DNA from 4 places in the Bacillus sp. C-3-6 genome. Region 3 is predicted to be linked to each of the others. Evidence: riboswitches for the same ligand, from Rfam matches in the RefSeq annotation. Region 3 holds a riboswitch; each other region holds the start of a gene.
What was found. Region 3 has a riboswitch for S-adenosylmethionine ahead of ACW0JX_RS15470 (M20 family metallopeptidase). Riboswitches for the same ligand answer to the same signal wherever they lie in the genome.

Region 1 (3,911 bases), 1.7 Mb from region 3:
GAGTTAATTAAAACAGCATCGCCTTCTTTATTGTTATACACTTGTGGCAATAAACCAGGCTCGATATCCGTTTTGAATTTTAGATTTTTCGGATTATCTGCAATATCTTTTGGAGTTGCTTTAACTGGATCTACCCCATCTTTAATTTTTAAAATGCCTTCTTTTTGTAAAATTGCTAAACCACGTCCATGGTCAGCAACAGAATTACTCATAATGATTGTTGCTCCGTCCGGAAGTTCTTTTAAGCTCTTATATTTTTGAGAATATACACCAATTGGCTCTAAATGAATTTTTCCTGCTACTTCAAAGTCATACTTTTTATCTTTAATTTCTTTTTCTAAATACGGAATGTGCTGGAAGTAGTTTGCATCTAAATCCTTATCCGCTAACGATTTATTTGGTAATACGTAGTCTTGGAATTTTTTAATTTCTAACTCAATTCCTTTTTTCTCAAGTAACGGTTTTGCCTTTTCTAAAATTTCAGCGTGCGGTACGTTAGAAGCACCAACAACAAGTTTCTTTTCATCTTTATCTTTCCCGCCACAAGCAGCTAAACCAAAAATTGAAGTTGAAATAAGTGCCGTAAGTAATAATTTTTTCATTTGAAACATCCTCCCGTTTTTTATTATCGTTTATCTATTCGAGTCGTTAAACTATCACCAATCCACTGAATTAAAAATACAACTAGTAATACACAAATTGTCGCAACGATTGTTACATCGTTATTCCCTCTCTGGAATCCTTCTAAGTAAGCAAGTGTTCCAAGACCACCAGCACCAACAACTCCCGCCATTGCTGTATAGCCTACTAAAGCAATTGTCGTAACTGTAATACCAGATACTAATGCTGGTAACGATTCTGGAATCAATACTTTTAAAATAATTGTGCTTGTTTTTGCTCCCATTGCTTTTGAAGCTTCAATTACACCTTTATCAATTTCGCGAAGTGCGATTTCAACCATTCTCGCGTAGAATGGTGCCGCCCCAATAATTAAAGCTGGCAGCGCTGCACTTGCTCCAAGAATTGTTCCAAGAAGAATCTTTGTGAATGGGATTAATAAAATAATTAAAATGATGAACGGTATAGAACGGAATATATTTACGAATGCTCCAATCACCGTATTAATTGATTTGTTTTCCCATAAATTATCTTTCGCTGTCATGAAAAGTAACAATCCTAAAATTAGTCCTAAAACAAATGTCGCAAGAGCTGCGATTGCCGTCATATATAACGTTTCACCAGTTGCTTCTAACATTTGATTCCAATCAACATTTGCGAGTAACTTATCCATGTGCAATCACCTCCAGCTCTACTTGATCTTGATGAATTCCTTCTATTGCTTGCTGGATCGCTGTTTCCTCACCATTTAAATGAACAACTAAACTACCGTAAGAACCGTTATTCGTTTGTGCGATATTTCCTTGCAAAATGCTAACTTCTATATCACTGCGTTGCATCAATCGTTGAAGCACTGGTCTTTCTACAGCCTCACCGATAAACTGCAAACGAATCACTTTTCCATCTGGATATTTTTCAATTAAACTTTCAATCGTTTCATTTGTATCTTCAGAATCTGTTAACTGCTGTACAAATCGTTTCGTAATATCTTGCTTCGGATTACGGAATACATCAAGTACTGGACCCGTTTCTACAATCTTTCCTCTCTCCATTACCGCCACTCGATTACAAATCTTTCGAATTACGTGCATCTCATGTGTAATGAGTACAATTGTTAAACCAAGGCGCTTATTAATGTCTAATAGTAAATCCAAAATTTGATCTGTCGTTTCTGGATCAAGAGCTGACGTTGCTTCATCACATAAAAGTACTTGTGGGTTGTTAGCTAATGCTCTTGCAATCCCAACGCGTTGTTTTTGTCCCCCGCTCAGCTGAGATGGGTACGCGTCTCCTCTTCCTTCTAATCCAACAAGATGAATTAATTCATCAACACGTTTTCTTCTCTTCGTTTTATCAACACCTGCAATTTCAAGTGGAAACTCTATATTTTCACGTACAGTTCGTGACCAAAGTAAGTTAAAATGCTGAAAAATCATTCCGATTTCTTGCCTTGCCTTACGAAGTTCACTTCCTGTAATTGCTGATATAACACGATTCGCAATTGTAATTTGGCCAGAAGTCGGTTTCTCTAACTGATTAAACAATCTGATTAAAGAACTTTTTCCAGCGCCGCTATATCCGATAACACCAAATATTTCGCCTTTTTCTATTTTTAAATTGGCGTTATCTACAGCAGTGACATCACCGCTTTTCGCCTTATATATTTTCCTTACATTCTCTAATAGAATCATGATGTTCACCCCTTTTTTGTTTAGGTCGACTCCGCAATTTTTTATTTTTAATGCGTGTAGTCCACTGTTATCATTACTTTTATTATTTGAATGTCCTCCACATTCAAACAATAAAAAAACCTTTCTGCTTTAGAGAAGCAGAAAGGTTTATATGCGTATATAACAACATTATCCCTCTCTCTCATCTCTCAAAGCATTCGCTTTGCAGGAATTGGCACCATTTCAACATAAGTTGACGGTTGCCGGGCTTCACAGGGCACAGTCCCTCCACCTCTCTTGATAAGAGAAATCAGATTCAATTTTCGTCTGATTTGAAATTTATGAAATTGTCTATATTTTATGACTTGAATTGTATCAATATACACTTACCATGTCAACAGAAATTTTCGTAAAAAATGAAACTTCAGAATTTTAAGCACCTACTGACATCGGTTTACATATATGAAACATCGATTCCACTAATAACATCGTTTGGTACGTTCCCGAATATTGTACACGCCCATCGTTCATTAACATTTGCAATCGTACATTTCCATTCACCAATTGCTCTATATCCTTTTCGTCTAAGCAAATGATTTGTTCCGTTCCTCTTTCCTCTTGTAGCAGCTCTATATAATCTCTTGAAATTTGTAACGAACAACTTTCATCTCTAAAGCGGAAATTAACAGTTTTCTCCTCTCGTCTTAAAAGCGGCTCTAAATGATATTGACCATTAGCGTAATTTACAAATGATTGAAGCAAAGAATATAATTTCACCCTAAATCACATCCTTCATATCACTTTCTATTACATACCATTCCCTCTCAATAAAGAGCAATCCTGTTATTTTCGCTCGACAAATACTGTATCCATCCTGCATCTCGACATATTTCCCAAGAAATATGTCGAGGCGGCAAAAATTTTGCCGCCTACTTTAATTCCGTATATAAATATTCAACCGAATGAAATGCATATATCTTCTTCATCAGTGTCCCATTTTCAAAAACAAGTAAACAAGGTACACTTTCAATCCCATACTCTTTCGCTAAATGCGGAGCATAATTTAAATCTAACATCCCAATTTTGAGGCCTTCAATTGTCATCTCAACGACTGTTAACATCTTTTTTGCTAATTGGCATGTTCCACACATTGGAGTATATACATATAACACTGTTTTTTCTTCATTCTCTATTAGGGCTGTAGCTTCGGCTCCTGTCCAATCGATCACTTCTATCATTCCTTACCGTAAATATTCTGTATAAACGTCAATGTCGGCTCCCCATAATACATTTGCTAAGTGTGTAGATGGCGCAGTTGCCACTTCTCGGTACGAGCGATCAATATAGATATGCTCGGCTTGCGGAAATTCTTTTCGAAATTGTTTCCTTAACTTTTCTCCAGCATCATCAGCATCCACTAGCACATACACTTCCTTATCAAAAAACTGATCAACGAGCTCATCCATTTTCGACAAACCAATTGTACCATTTGTACAAACAATTTCCACTGGTTCACGAATAATAGATTCAATCTTTCTTCTATCTGATGTACCTTCTACAATAATGACTTTTTCCACATAAATCATATGTCATCACCCGATCACCATATACTATACAACCTTG
Region 2 (3,911 bases), 2.6 Mb from region 3:
TGGATATTCAATTACATCTCGTTTGTCATGAATTGATAAATACCATTCTACCGGATGTATATAAACAAACCTAACATCATAATCACTATCTTTCGATGGAAACCCCCAAGCACGACTCCCTGATTCCACCGCAAATAAAATTTTCACATCATTCTCTTTTTCAATTCTTTCTAACTCCAACTCGATTTTCTCTCTCATTGCATAACACCTCCATTTTTTGATTATTTCCTTGGAAATTCGACAAATACAATACTAATTTTACTACATACTAAAAAAACTGTCAGAAATTACTGACAGCCTAATGAAACGTCTATTGTTGCTTTTCAATTACAGTAGCAGCAATTCGTTCAAACTCTTTTTGAATCTCCTCTTTATATGCATCTACTATTGAAAAATCCATAGCAGCAATATAAATTCGTTCTAATTTATCACGAACCGATTTTGCTTTCGCTAAGAAAGACATCGCCTCATTCATTTTTGCTTTATATTGAATGGAAACATCACGAATTTCCTTCGCATATTTCTCATCCGTCCCTGGCGTAACAATAAGGGCATACATATCAATAATTTCATCACCCTCGCGACTTGGAAAATATTCATGTGGTGCGGTGCTATCAAAAATTGCAAAGCCTAATTCTCTTACGATAACCATATCAAGACTATGCGGGTCAAATCCGCAATGATATACTTCAACTTCAAATCCTTTTTCTTCAGCTGCCTTAGCTAACTTTTTGAGCATCGTTGATTTTCCAGAGCCTGGGCGCCCTTTTATAAAATAACGATGTGGTAACCCTTCTGTTAAATTAGGAACAAAATCAACTGCTCCTTTCGGTGTAGCAGCTCCTAAAAAACGATGTTTTACAAGCGATTGTCTCCCGTTTTTATCTGCAAATAATTTCTGGATTAGCTGATTGGTTAGTTCATTTGCTTTATTAAAATCTATATTATCAATATATATCTTCTCCCACTCATCATGTATAACCAATGCCTCTTTAAAACGTGCGTAAGCAGACTGAAAAGCTTTGCTTGCTTCTGAAACAAATCTTTCAATTTCTAACTTCTGCTTTCTTAGTTTATCTGAGTCCCAAGCAATTCCTAAATTTATATACTCTTCAACAACTCCTGGCATTTTTGGCTCAATAACATGCGGCGATGTCCCATCAACAATTCCTGCTTTTAATTTTGGGATAATTACACCATCAACCGATTTATTATCAGAAGAACAATGCAAAAATTCAATATCATATCCTTTTTCAATCCATTCACGACCTATTGCCTTTATTAAAGAAGATTTTCCCGTTCCTGGGCCACCCTTTAAGATAAATAATCTGTCTAATCCTTTTAAATTCTCTTCGTATAAATTGTGAAATCCCCTAGCTGTATTACCACCAGCATAATAATTTAATATATTTCCTGTCACTGCACTCACTCCTTCGCAGCATTCTATTTACATAAGCTACAATATGCGAGCAGCTTTATTTGGGTGAATACCTATTTTGTATTGCACGAAAAAAGGAAATGAATTACAATTTAACTATCGGAAAATTCCGATTTTAAAAACTGAATACTTCTTTATCAAGAGAGGCAGAGGGACCGGCCCTTTGAAGCCCAGCAACCTCAGTTTATACAAACTGAATAGGTGCTAATTCCTGCAAAATGCATTGCATTTTGGAAGATAAAACTCAACTAGCATGTAAAGCTCATCTTTCTTGATACTGAAGGATGAGCTTTTTATTATTTGAAAAACATATATTGGAGGTATGTAAAATGAAAGTAATTGATCTATCGCAAACATTTGAAAATAATATGTCTCAATTTCCTGGAACACCTAAAATACAACTAGAAGCTGTTACAAGTGTTGAAGAATCAGGCTATCAAGTTACAGATTTTCATTCTGTCGTTCATGTTGGCACGCATTGTGATGCCCCTGCGCATTTTATTTCAGGCGCAACGACCATCGATCGATTACCGCTGGATCAATTTGTAGGCGAAGCTGTTCTTATAGATGTAACACATATTCAAGAACGCAAATTACCTAAGGCAGTATTGCATAATGCTGATATAAAAGAAGGTGATATTGTTATTTTTCATTCTAATCTATCCACCAAATGGAATACAGAAGCTTATGAGAAAGAAGCATTTTATCTTTCTGAAGAATTAGCTAAAGAACTAGTGCGATTAAAAGTAAAATCTATCGGTTTAGATTTCATTTCTCCTGATGAAGTCACAACAGAAACATCACCGATTCATCACATATTACTAGGGAATAATATTTACTTAATTGAAAACTTAACAAATCTAGATGCTATCGAAACAAAACGTTTCTTTTTCTCAGCAGCACCTTTAAAAATTAAAAATAGTGACGGTGCTTTCGCAAGAGCATTTGCTGTTATTTTTTAAACACAGCCTATAAAAAAAGCAAAGGCCACTATTGGTCTTTGCTTCTATATTTTCTATTTAAATTAAGAAAGAATTGTTCCACACGGGGACGCACCCAAGCTAAACAATCTATCTCTTTCTTCTTTGTGCAAGCTATCTCTTCTCCATCTACCATTTCAACAAGTTCTAGTTCTAACAGTTGCCTCGTGAATGCTAACATATTCACTTCTTCGGATGGATACTCTTCTTTTAATTTCTCCTCAATTTCCCCCAATAAAAAACCGTCACGCATCATTGCCAATGCATCAATCCAAAGTGGCGGCATTTCATATTTTTCTCCTGTAATTGTATCTTTTACAATATAATTCTTTTGCTCTTTTCGAAATTGAATCGTGTGTAAACATACAGTCGAATTTAATGTTAATTCCATCATACCACCTCTTTCATAATATCTGCATAGAAAAAAGGATGCGTGTGCACCCCTTCTTATCTTTTCATAACACCACTGAACCGCTACATGAGCAATCAATCTCATGTCGATATTTTCCTCCATTATAAACGAAGTATTTTATAAAAAAAACCCTTCTTGAAACATTTTATAAAATGTTTATATTTACACAACAAGAACACTTTTCTGAAAAATCTTTTCTCCCAATACATTAAACGGTCGGCAGAAAAATTTCTACTTTCGTTCCTACTCCTAGACTACTTTGGATCGTGATACTCCCTTGATGTTCCTTAATAATTTTATATGTAATCATTAACCCAAGTCCTGTACCAGTCTCCTTTGTTGTGTAAAACGCCTTGCCGATTTTTTCTAACTTCTCATTCTCTATACCAAATCCTTGGTCTTCAACAGAAATACACAAATGTCCTTGCGTTTTTTGATATGCACGAATATGAATTTCTCCACCCTCTGGCATTGATTCTATTCCATTTTTAATGATATTTAATAACACTTGTTTTAATTGCTTGTCATCACCGTTTATAGCCGGTAAATTCCCATCTACTTGTAAATGACATTTAACTCTATATTGCGTTGCATAACTTTCCATTAGATGCACAACATATAGAAGGATGTCTCGTATATTACACCTTTCATAATTTGTTGGCTTTGGTTTTCCTAACAACATCAATTCACTAACAAATCCATTAACCCTTTCAATTTCTTGTAGCATAATGTCGTAGCTCATCGTATCAGTTGGATTTCTTTCTTTTTGCATTTGCGTAAACCCTTTTAACGCTGTTAGCGGATTTCGAATTTCATGGGCAATTGTTGTAGACATAGTCCCAATCACAGCTAAATTTTCCGTCTCTTTCATATTGTTCATCATTTCAACCACTGTTCTTACATAAGATTGAAATCGTTTTAATAAAGAATGTGAAATAATGAAATAGAATATACATAAAACAAGTGGAATTACCACTTTTAAATCTTGTAATAGCAATGTGAAAAATACGTACTTTCCAATTACACTAAAGGACACTAAATAAAAGTATTTTCTATTCACGAAAACTGGGGCAAATAAAAT
Region 3 (3,911 bases):
ATCGCAATCGCACGGCCAATTCCGCGACTCGCTCCTGTTACTAACGCTACTTTTCCATCAAGATTCTTCATTTTTTCCATCCTTCCTAAATTTCCGTTTGATAAAAACCTATACTTATATTTTCATGTAAACACCAATCATTTTAAATATAGATTTATAGGTAATTTAGTCCATTCGCTTATGATATTATAGTTATAATTCGTAATTTACTTTAGAAAACAAAAATAAGGAGGCTACACAATGCAAAACGCCGTAAAACTGGATGAAATCGATCATAAAATTATGAACTTGTTGTATGAAAATGCGAGAATTTCTGTTTCAGAAATAGGACGAATTATATCCATGACGCAACCTGCTGTAAAAGAACGTATTAACAAGCTTGAAGATCAAGGAGTTATAGCGGCTTATCGAACGAAATTTGAGCCTGCAAAAATTAATAAAAACATTCAAGCATTCATCATGTTTAAAACGAGCCAATGCTCTGATTTTATCCAGTATTGTAATGCAGCTCCTGAAGTAACAGATTTATTTCGAATTAGTGGGGAATTTAATTATATGATGAAGGTCATGAGCGATTCGATGGATTCCCTCGCTGCATTTTTAGACTCCTTAATGCAATTTGGCTTGTCATCTCCTTTAATAGTATTAAAGAGTGAATTTGAGGAGAAATTGTCGTTTTGATAAAGGGATACGTATTATCCTCACTAACAGTAAAAGTTTCTCTTTCTTGAGAAAAACCAACAAAATCAATGACTAGTAAACAAAAAAGAACATTGATATTTCAATGTTCTTTTTGTATCTCTACTTATTAATTAGATTACTCTTTGAAAAGAGCACTTTAATCCCCTTACCCTTGATTCCTCTGCGCCTCTCTAAACTCCTCCTTCACCTTCTCTAACAACCCTTCTTCCGTAATTAATCGATACGCCGTATTTGCTAATGCTTTTGCCGATGTAATTAATGCTTTATCTCCAAGTTCTGAACGTGCTGCTTCTCTAAATTCATTCGTATGTGCAATTAAATCATCTGGTCCGATTTTAATGTACGGATGAATTGTCGGTACGACTTGACTTACGTTTCCTGCGTCGGTTGAACCGATCCCTACTCTTTCTTTACGATTTACATCTTCACCTAATAGTTCTAGTTCTTCCGCTACGATATCGTTATATGTTTTTGTTACGAGTAATTCATCGATTTCATTTTGGAATTGATGAATTTTTACTTTTGTACCTGTTGCTAACGCTGCTCCCTCAGCAATGTTTTTTACTTTTTCTGTTACTTCTGCACATCTTTTTCGCGTTGCTGCGCGGATGAAGAATCTTGCTGCGGCATAGTCAGGAATAATATTAGGTGCTTTTCCTCCCTCTGTAATGACGCCATGAATTCTCACGTCTGACGGAAGTTGTTGGCGAAGTGCATTAATACCGTTATAAAGCTGAATAACCGCATCTAATGCGTTAATCCCTTCTTCTGGCGAAGCTGCAGCGTGAGCTGTTTTTCCGTAAAAATGAAAATCAAGTGGATCGACTGCTAGTGAAGGACTCGTTGTCGCTGTTTTTCCGCTCGGATGAATCATAAGCGCCGCATCAATGTCTTTAAATAAACCTGCCTTTACATAACTTGATTTCGCGCTACCATTTGGCCCGCCTTCTTCTGCTGGCGTACCAAACACAACAACTTCCCCGCCAATTTCTTCAAGCGTTTCTGATAATGCAATTGCTGCTGCAACACTAATTGTGCCGATTAAATTGTGACCACACGCATGGCCTAGTCCTGGTAAAGCGTCGTACTCCGCTAAAAATGCGATTGCTGGTCCTTGTTTTCCAGAGCTTTTTCGCGCGATAAATCCCGTTTCATGTCCAGCTATATTGTGCTGCAACTGAAATCCTGCACTGCCTAGCAATAAACTTAACGTTCTAGATGCATAAAACTCTTGGTTACCAATCTCTGGATTCGCATGAATATCATGACTTGTTTCTATGTACTTTTCCTTATTTCTTTCGATACTCTCTTCAATTGTTTTTCTTTGTGACGTTACTCCTGTCGCTCCCATTGTTCTTCCTCCTTTTATTTTCACGTAAAAAAGCCTCTTTCTAAAAGATAGAAAGAGGCTTCTGTATATACAGTCAAAATGAGCTTCTTTCTTATCTTTCAAGTTACCTTGCTGGAATTGGCACAGTATTCATAACGAATCCGCTGCCGAGGTATCATAGGGCCAGTCCCTCCACCTCTCGTGATAAGAATTTTCATAAAATTATATTAAATTATTTTTTATTCTAAGTTCATTCCAAGTAAAAGTCAAGGAATTCCTATCCGAATTTACCGAATATCTAAAAATCCTTTTAATACACCAATTGTTTCTGGTGCTTGCAGTCTTGCACATACGTACGGAAATTCCGTGCTACCTTCAAATATCATTTGAGATGTGAGCGGTGCGCCTGCCCAGAAGATTTCATCATCAATTACGATAAACGGGAATGCTTTATTTTGTCTTTGTAACTTTACATTTTTCAGTGGAACTGGTCCATCACTATAAACTGTTATCTGTGCATTTGTACGCATTAACGCTTGCCATACTCGCTTATCCACTTGTTTTGTACTTGGAAGTGAAATAATAATTTTTCGTTTTGCGGCTAGAATATCTTTTAATAGCCCTTTCGGCTCTTCAAGATTCATTTCCATAAACCAGCGTAAACGTTTCGAAATTTTCCGTTCCCACAATTGTCTTGATGTCGTGCGATCATACACATCTCCATGACGTTCTATATGAGCTGTTAATTGCGATAACGCTTGTTTTCTAGAAAGATTTTTACGCATATAATGGCAATCTGATAATTGAATGAACTTCCCTCTCGCCCTTGTCACTGCTACATTGACGAGGCGATGGTTTTTGTGATCAAAGAATAATACGCCAGGTCGTTCCTGCGGATAACTGTCAACTGTATCAAAGATCATCATATCTCTTTCAGAACCTTGGAACTTATGAACTGTCGCCGCTAAAACTGGTATGTTTTGATATTTCGTTCTCTGCAACATTTCTCTAATACACGTCGATAAAAAGCGAGACTGCGCCCTGTAAGGCGTCACAACACCAATGGATTGAACACCGTCTAACAGTCCGATCAACATCATTTGCATCGCTACTAAACCAGACATAATGTTAAAACGTGAACCAGAAGCAGCGTCTTTTAACGAAAAGGCTCCCATTTGACTCGTATCAAATAAAACGCTCGCCTCATTTGCGAACGGTTGCAATCGCGCAAGTTCTTTACGTTCTGAAACAGACGGATGGTCATAAACTCTATTTTTATAAATAAATGAGTTTGTAAACTTAGATATATCCGCATGCATACGTCTTTGTTCCTGCAGCATAAACAGGTTCGGATGTGCTTCTAATTTATTAACAGACTCAACAATCCCAGCATGGTAAAACATATCTTCCCCAAGCCATTTGCGAACGAGTTCATGGTTCGCCATCGCAATTGGAGGTAATTGTAAAAAATCACCGCAAACGACGATACGTTTTCCAAGTGAAGCAGCTAATGCGATTTGCGGAACGAACGCCATACTCACTTCATCTACGACAACTAAATCGAATGTACGCTCATAAATAAGTGAATCAATGGCACATTTCGATAAAGTTGCACCAATTACTTTCGCATTTTCAATATACTCTTTTTCTACTTCTTTAATTTTAGCCTTTTGCTTTCGAAGATCACTTTCAATCTCTTGTATACGCTTCTTATCAGCAGATGTTGCTTTATACGATAAGATTTTTTCACGAAGATCTTGTCGTGTCTCTTCTAAATAGAGTCTTTCCTCACCCCAAGATCCGTTCGTCGTTTCAACTAACTTAGATGCAAGTAACGTTTCATGATTTCGTATATGTTCATGCTGACTATAACCGTAAC
Region 4 (3,911 bases), 1.5 Mb from region 3:
ATGTTCCAGTAAAAAACCACCCTTTGTAAATCATGTAAAAAGGAAATACAAACGTATGAAAAGGCATGACTAATACGAAAAAGTATATTGAGCTAGAAGGCGAAGTATATTGCAAATCATGCATTCAAATTGTAAGTAAAACGAAATAAAAAAAGCTTTGCGCTCACCGCGCAAAGCTTTTTTTCATATATTATAGACCAGCTTGCTCTTTTAAAGCTGCAGCTTTGTCTGTACGTTCCCATGAAAGATCTACATCAGTACGTCCGAAGTGGCCGTAAGCTGCTGTTTGTTTGTAAATTGGGCGACGTAAGTCTAGCATTTTAATAATACCAGCTGGGCGAAGATCGAAGTTGTTACGAACTAGTTCTACTAGTACGTCTTCAGATACTTTACCTGTGCCGAATGTATCAACTGAAATTGATACTGGTTGTGCTACACCGATTGCGTATGCAAGTTGTACTTCTGCTTTGTCAGCAAGACCAGCTGCTACGATGTTTTTCGCAACATAACGAGCTGCATATGCTGCAGAACGGTCAACTTTTGTTGCATCTTTACCAGAGAATGCACCGCCGCCATGGCGAGCGTATCCACCGTAAGTATCAACGATGATTTTACGTCCTGTTAAACCAGCATCACCTTGTGGTCCACCAATTACGAAGCGGCCAGTTGGATTAATAAAGAATTTCGTTTCTCCATCCATTAATTCTGCTGGTACTACAGCTTTAATTACGTGCTCTTTTAAGTCGCGATCGATTTCTTCCCATGTAACATCTGGGTGATGTTGTGTAGAAATTACGATAGTATCAACACGTACTGGTTTACCATTTTCATCATACTCAACTGTAACTTGCGTTTTTCCATCTGGACGTAAGTATGATAATGTATCATCTTTACGTACTTCAGTTAAACGGCGAGCTAATTTGTGAGCAAGCGAGATTGGAAGTGGCATTAACTCTTGTGTTTCATTACATGCGAAACCAAACATTAAACCTTGGTCTCCTGCACCAATTGCCTCAATCTCAGCGTCAGTCATTTGACCTTCGCGTGCTTCTAGCGCTTGGTCAACACCCATAGCGATGTCAGCAGACTGCTCATCGATAGATGTTAAAACAGCACAAGTTTCTGCATCGAATCCGTATTTTGCGCGTGTGTAACCAATGCCTTGAATTGTTTCACGAACGATTTTTGGAATATCTACGTAAGTAGAAGTCGTAATTTCCCCCGCTACCAATACTAAACCAGTTGTTACAGTTGTTTCACAAGCTACACGTGCATTTGCGTCTTTTGATAAGATCGCATCTAAAATTGAATCAGAAATTTGGTCACAAATTTTATCTGGATGTCCTTCAGTTACAGACTCAGATGTGAACAGATGACGTTTTTTTGTCATGTGGTAAACCTCCCTACAGTAATTGTATATATTGTACGGAACTCATCCTTAATTTGCCACAAACTGCGACATACATTTATTCTCCCACACAAGCATACAGAAAAACCTTTCCTACTTTACATAGAGGAAAGGTTTAATTTGCTACTTGCATACTGCTTTTTGCCCTTCGCTCTTATCGTTCGAGACCTGTAGCCTCGCACAGGTTTTAGCACCTATTCACCTGCATTTATCAATACAAGTGAGGTTGCTGGGCTTCATCGGGCCTGTCCCTCCGCCAGCTCGGGATAAGAGAGTATCCGTCCCAACCTATACTAAAGAAATGATATTCATTTGTCAATTAATATTCACATTTTCCTGAAAGTTTTTCTCAATACGCCTGAAATGAAATATTAATAGGGAAATAATGCATTCACACAAACAAAAAGAAATAAATAGTATACATTATTTATATAATTGTGTTATACTCTTGTTGGGGATTACGAGAAATATTTCATTAAATGAAAAGGATGGTATATAAATATGAGTACTGTGAATGTCCAAATTGGTTTACACGAATTATTGAACGGAAGCAATGCACAGATTCAACTAAGTGTTCCGCAATTAGTGGAAAAAGTATTAATGCGAAATGAAGGGAAATTAACTTCGACTGGTGCCGTTTCTGCTTCAACTGGAAAATATACAGGACGTTCTCCTAAAGATAAATTTATTGTGAAAGAAGCATCGGTTGCTGACAAAATTGCTTGGGGAGCTGTGAACCAACCGATTTCTGAAGAACATTTTAATAAATTATATACTAAAGTTTTAGAATACTTAAAAGAAAAAGAAGAGTTATTCGTCTTCAAAGGATTTGCAGGCGCTGACCGCAATTACCGCCTACCAATTCAAGTTATTAACGAATATGCATGGCACAATTTATTTGTACATCAATTATTCATTCGTCCAACTGAAGAAGAATTAACAACTCATGAATCAGAGTTCACAATTGTTTCTGCACCGAATTTCAAAGCTGATCCAGCTGTTGACGGTACAAACTCTGAGGCATTCATTATGGTTTCATTCGAAAAACGTATCGTACTAATTGGTGGTACAGAATACGCTGGAGAAATGAAAAAATCAATCTTCTCTATTATGAACTTCTTATTACCTGAACAAGATATCCTTTCTATGCATTGCTCTGCAAACGTAGGTGAAGAAGGCGACGTAGCACTATTCTTCGGTTTATCTGGAACAGGTAAAACAACATTATCTGCTGATCCAAACCGTAAATTAATCGGTGATGATGAGCACGGTTGGTCTGATAACGGTGTATTCAATATTGAAGGCGGTTGCTATGCAAAATGTGTAAACCTTTCTCACGAGAAAGAACCACAAATTTTCGATGCAATCAAATTTGGATCTGTTTTAGAAAACGTTATCATTAATGACCAAACGCGTATCGCCGACTACAACGATACTACTTTAACAGAAAATACTCGTGCTGCATACCCTATGCATGCGATCGACAATATCGTACTGCCAAGTGTTGCTGGACACCCAAATACAATTATTTTCTTAACTGCTGATGCATCTGGCGTATTGCCTCCAATCAGTAAGTTATCAAAAGAGCAAGCTATGTATCATTTCTTAAGTGGTTACACTAGTAAACTAGCAGGAACAGAGCGCGGCGTTACATCTCCGCAAGCTACATTCTCAACTTGCTTCGGTTCACCATTCTTACCACTTGATGCATCTCGCTACGCTGAAATGCTTGGTGAAAAAATCGAGAAACACGATGCGAAAGTATTCCTAGTAAACACTGGCTGGACTGGCGGCGAGTACGGAGTTGGTAAACGTATGAACCTAGGTTATACTCGTGCAATGATTCAAGCAGCATTAAGCGGCGAACTTGCAAAAACTGAAACAGCTAAACATGACATCTTCGGTCTTGAAGTTCCACTTCACGTACCAGGTGTACCTGACGAAGTGTTAATGCCTGAACAAACTTGGGCTGATAAAGCTGCTTACAAAGCAAAAGCAATCGAGCTTGCAAATGAATTCAAAGAGAACTTCAAAAAGTTCGAAAGCGTTTCTGAAGATATTATTAACTTAGGCGGTCCAATCGCTTAAATTAAAACTTTCTGTTGGAATAACCCTTTACTCATATGAATAAGTGTCGTGTAACCGTAAAGTTTCGCGTACTCACCGACAAAACCCAATGCGGCTTAACGGTTACACACACTTACATAAAAAAGAAGCTTACGTGAAAACGTAAGCTTCTTTCTATATCTTATATAAAGTGAAATGCTAATCTCTTCATCTGTGACCTAGATTATAAAATTACAGCTTCGAATATATACATTATATCCCTACTCGCTACATCTCTCGGGTTTCACATCGTATGGGGTTAAAAAAGGCCCTGACCGCTTCTATTCGTGGCTGGATCATCTATTCCATCTAAAAAGAAGTCTTTTATCTTTTTATCTCTTTTAGCTCTTTGTTAGTTCTTTCTCATCTTTCATGCTATAGTATCCTAAATTCACAA

Region 1: another riboswitch for S-adenosylmethionine. It lies ahead of ACW0JX_RS24435 (methionine ABC transporter ATP-binding protein); the one in region 3 lies ahead of ACW0JX_RS15470 (M20 family metallopeptidase).
Region 2: another riboswitch for S-adenosylmethionine. It lies ahead of ACW0JX_RS02060 (cyclase family protein); the one in region 3 lies ahead of ACW0JX_RS15470 (M20 family metallopeptidase).
Region 4: another riboswitch for S-adenosylmethionine. It lies ahead of metK (methionine adenosyltransferase); the one in region 3 lies ahead of ACW0JX_RS15470 (M20 family metallopeptidase).

Annotation. Positions count from the first base shown of each region.
Region 1 is NZ_CM137247.1:4,729,599-4,733,509, forward strand. Features, by position in the region: gene metQ (methionine ABC transporter substrate-binding lipoprotein MetQ) at 1-602, opposite strand, end outside; gene ACW0JX_RS24430 (methionine ABC transporter permease) at 626-1,291, opposite strand; gene ACW0JX_RS24435 (methionine ABC transporter ATP-binding protein) at 1,284-2,309, opposite strand; SAM riboswitch class I at 2,488-2,595, opposite strand; gene ACW0JX_RS24440 (hypothetical protein) at 2,721-3,065, opposite strand; gene ACW0JX_RS24445 (thioredoxin family protein) at 3,218-3,526, opposite strand; gene ACW0JX_RS24450 (toprim domain-containing protein) at 3,530-3,874, opposite strand.
Region 2 is NZ_CM137247.1:385,075-388,985, reverse strand. Features, by position in the region: gene ACW0JX_RS02070 (nucleotidyltransferase domain-containing protein) at 1-198, opposite strand, end outside; gene ACW0JX_RS02065 (PRK06851 family protein) at 311-1,420, opposite strand; SAM riboswitch class I at 1,570-1,682, shown strand; gene ACW0JX_RS02060 (cyclase family protein) at 1,768-2,400, shown strand; gene ACW0JX_RS02055 (hypothetical protein) at 2,429-2,809, opposite strand; gene ACW0JX_RS02050 (ATP-binding protein) at 3,039-3,911, opposite strand, start outside.
Region 3 is NZ_CM137247.1:3,000,710-3,004,620, forward strand. Features, by position in the region: gene ACW0JX_RS15460 (SDR family oxidoreductase) at 1-71, opposite strand, end outside; gene ACW0JX_RS15465 (Lrp/AsnC family transcriptional regulator) at 241-681, shown strand; gene ACW0JX_RS15470 (M20 family metallopeptidase) at 848-2,053, opposite strand; SAM riboswitch class I at 2,142-2,243, opposite strand; gene ACW0JX_RS15475 (AAA domain-containing protein) at 2,320-3,911, opposite strand, start outside.
Region 4 is NZ_CM137247.1:4,511,348-4,515,258, forward strand. Features, by position in the region: gene metK (methionine adenosyltransferase) at 191-1,390, opposite strand; SAM riboswitch class I at 1,560-1,681, opposite strand; gene pckA (phosphoenolpyruvate carboxykinase (ATP)) at 1,910-3,496, shown strand; gene ACW0JX_RS23220 (ATP synthase subunit I) at 3,856-3,911, opposite strand, start outside.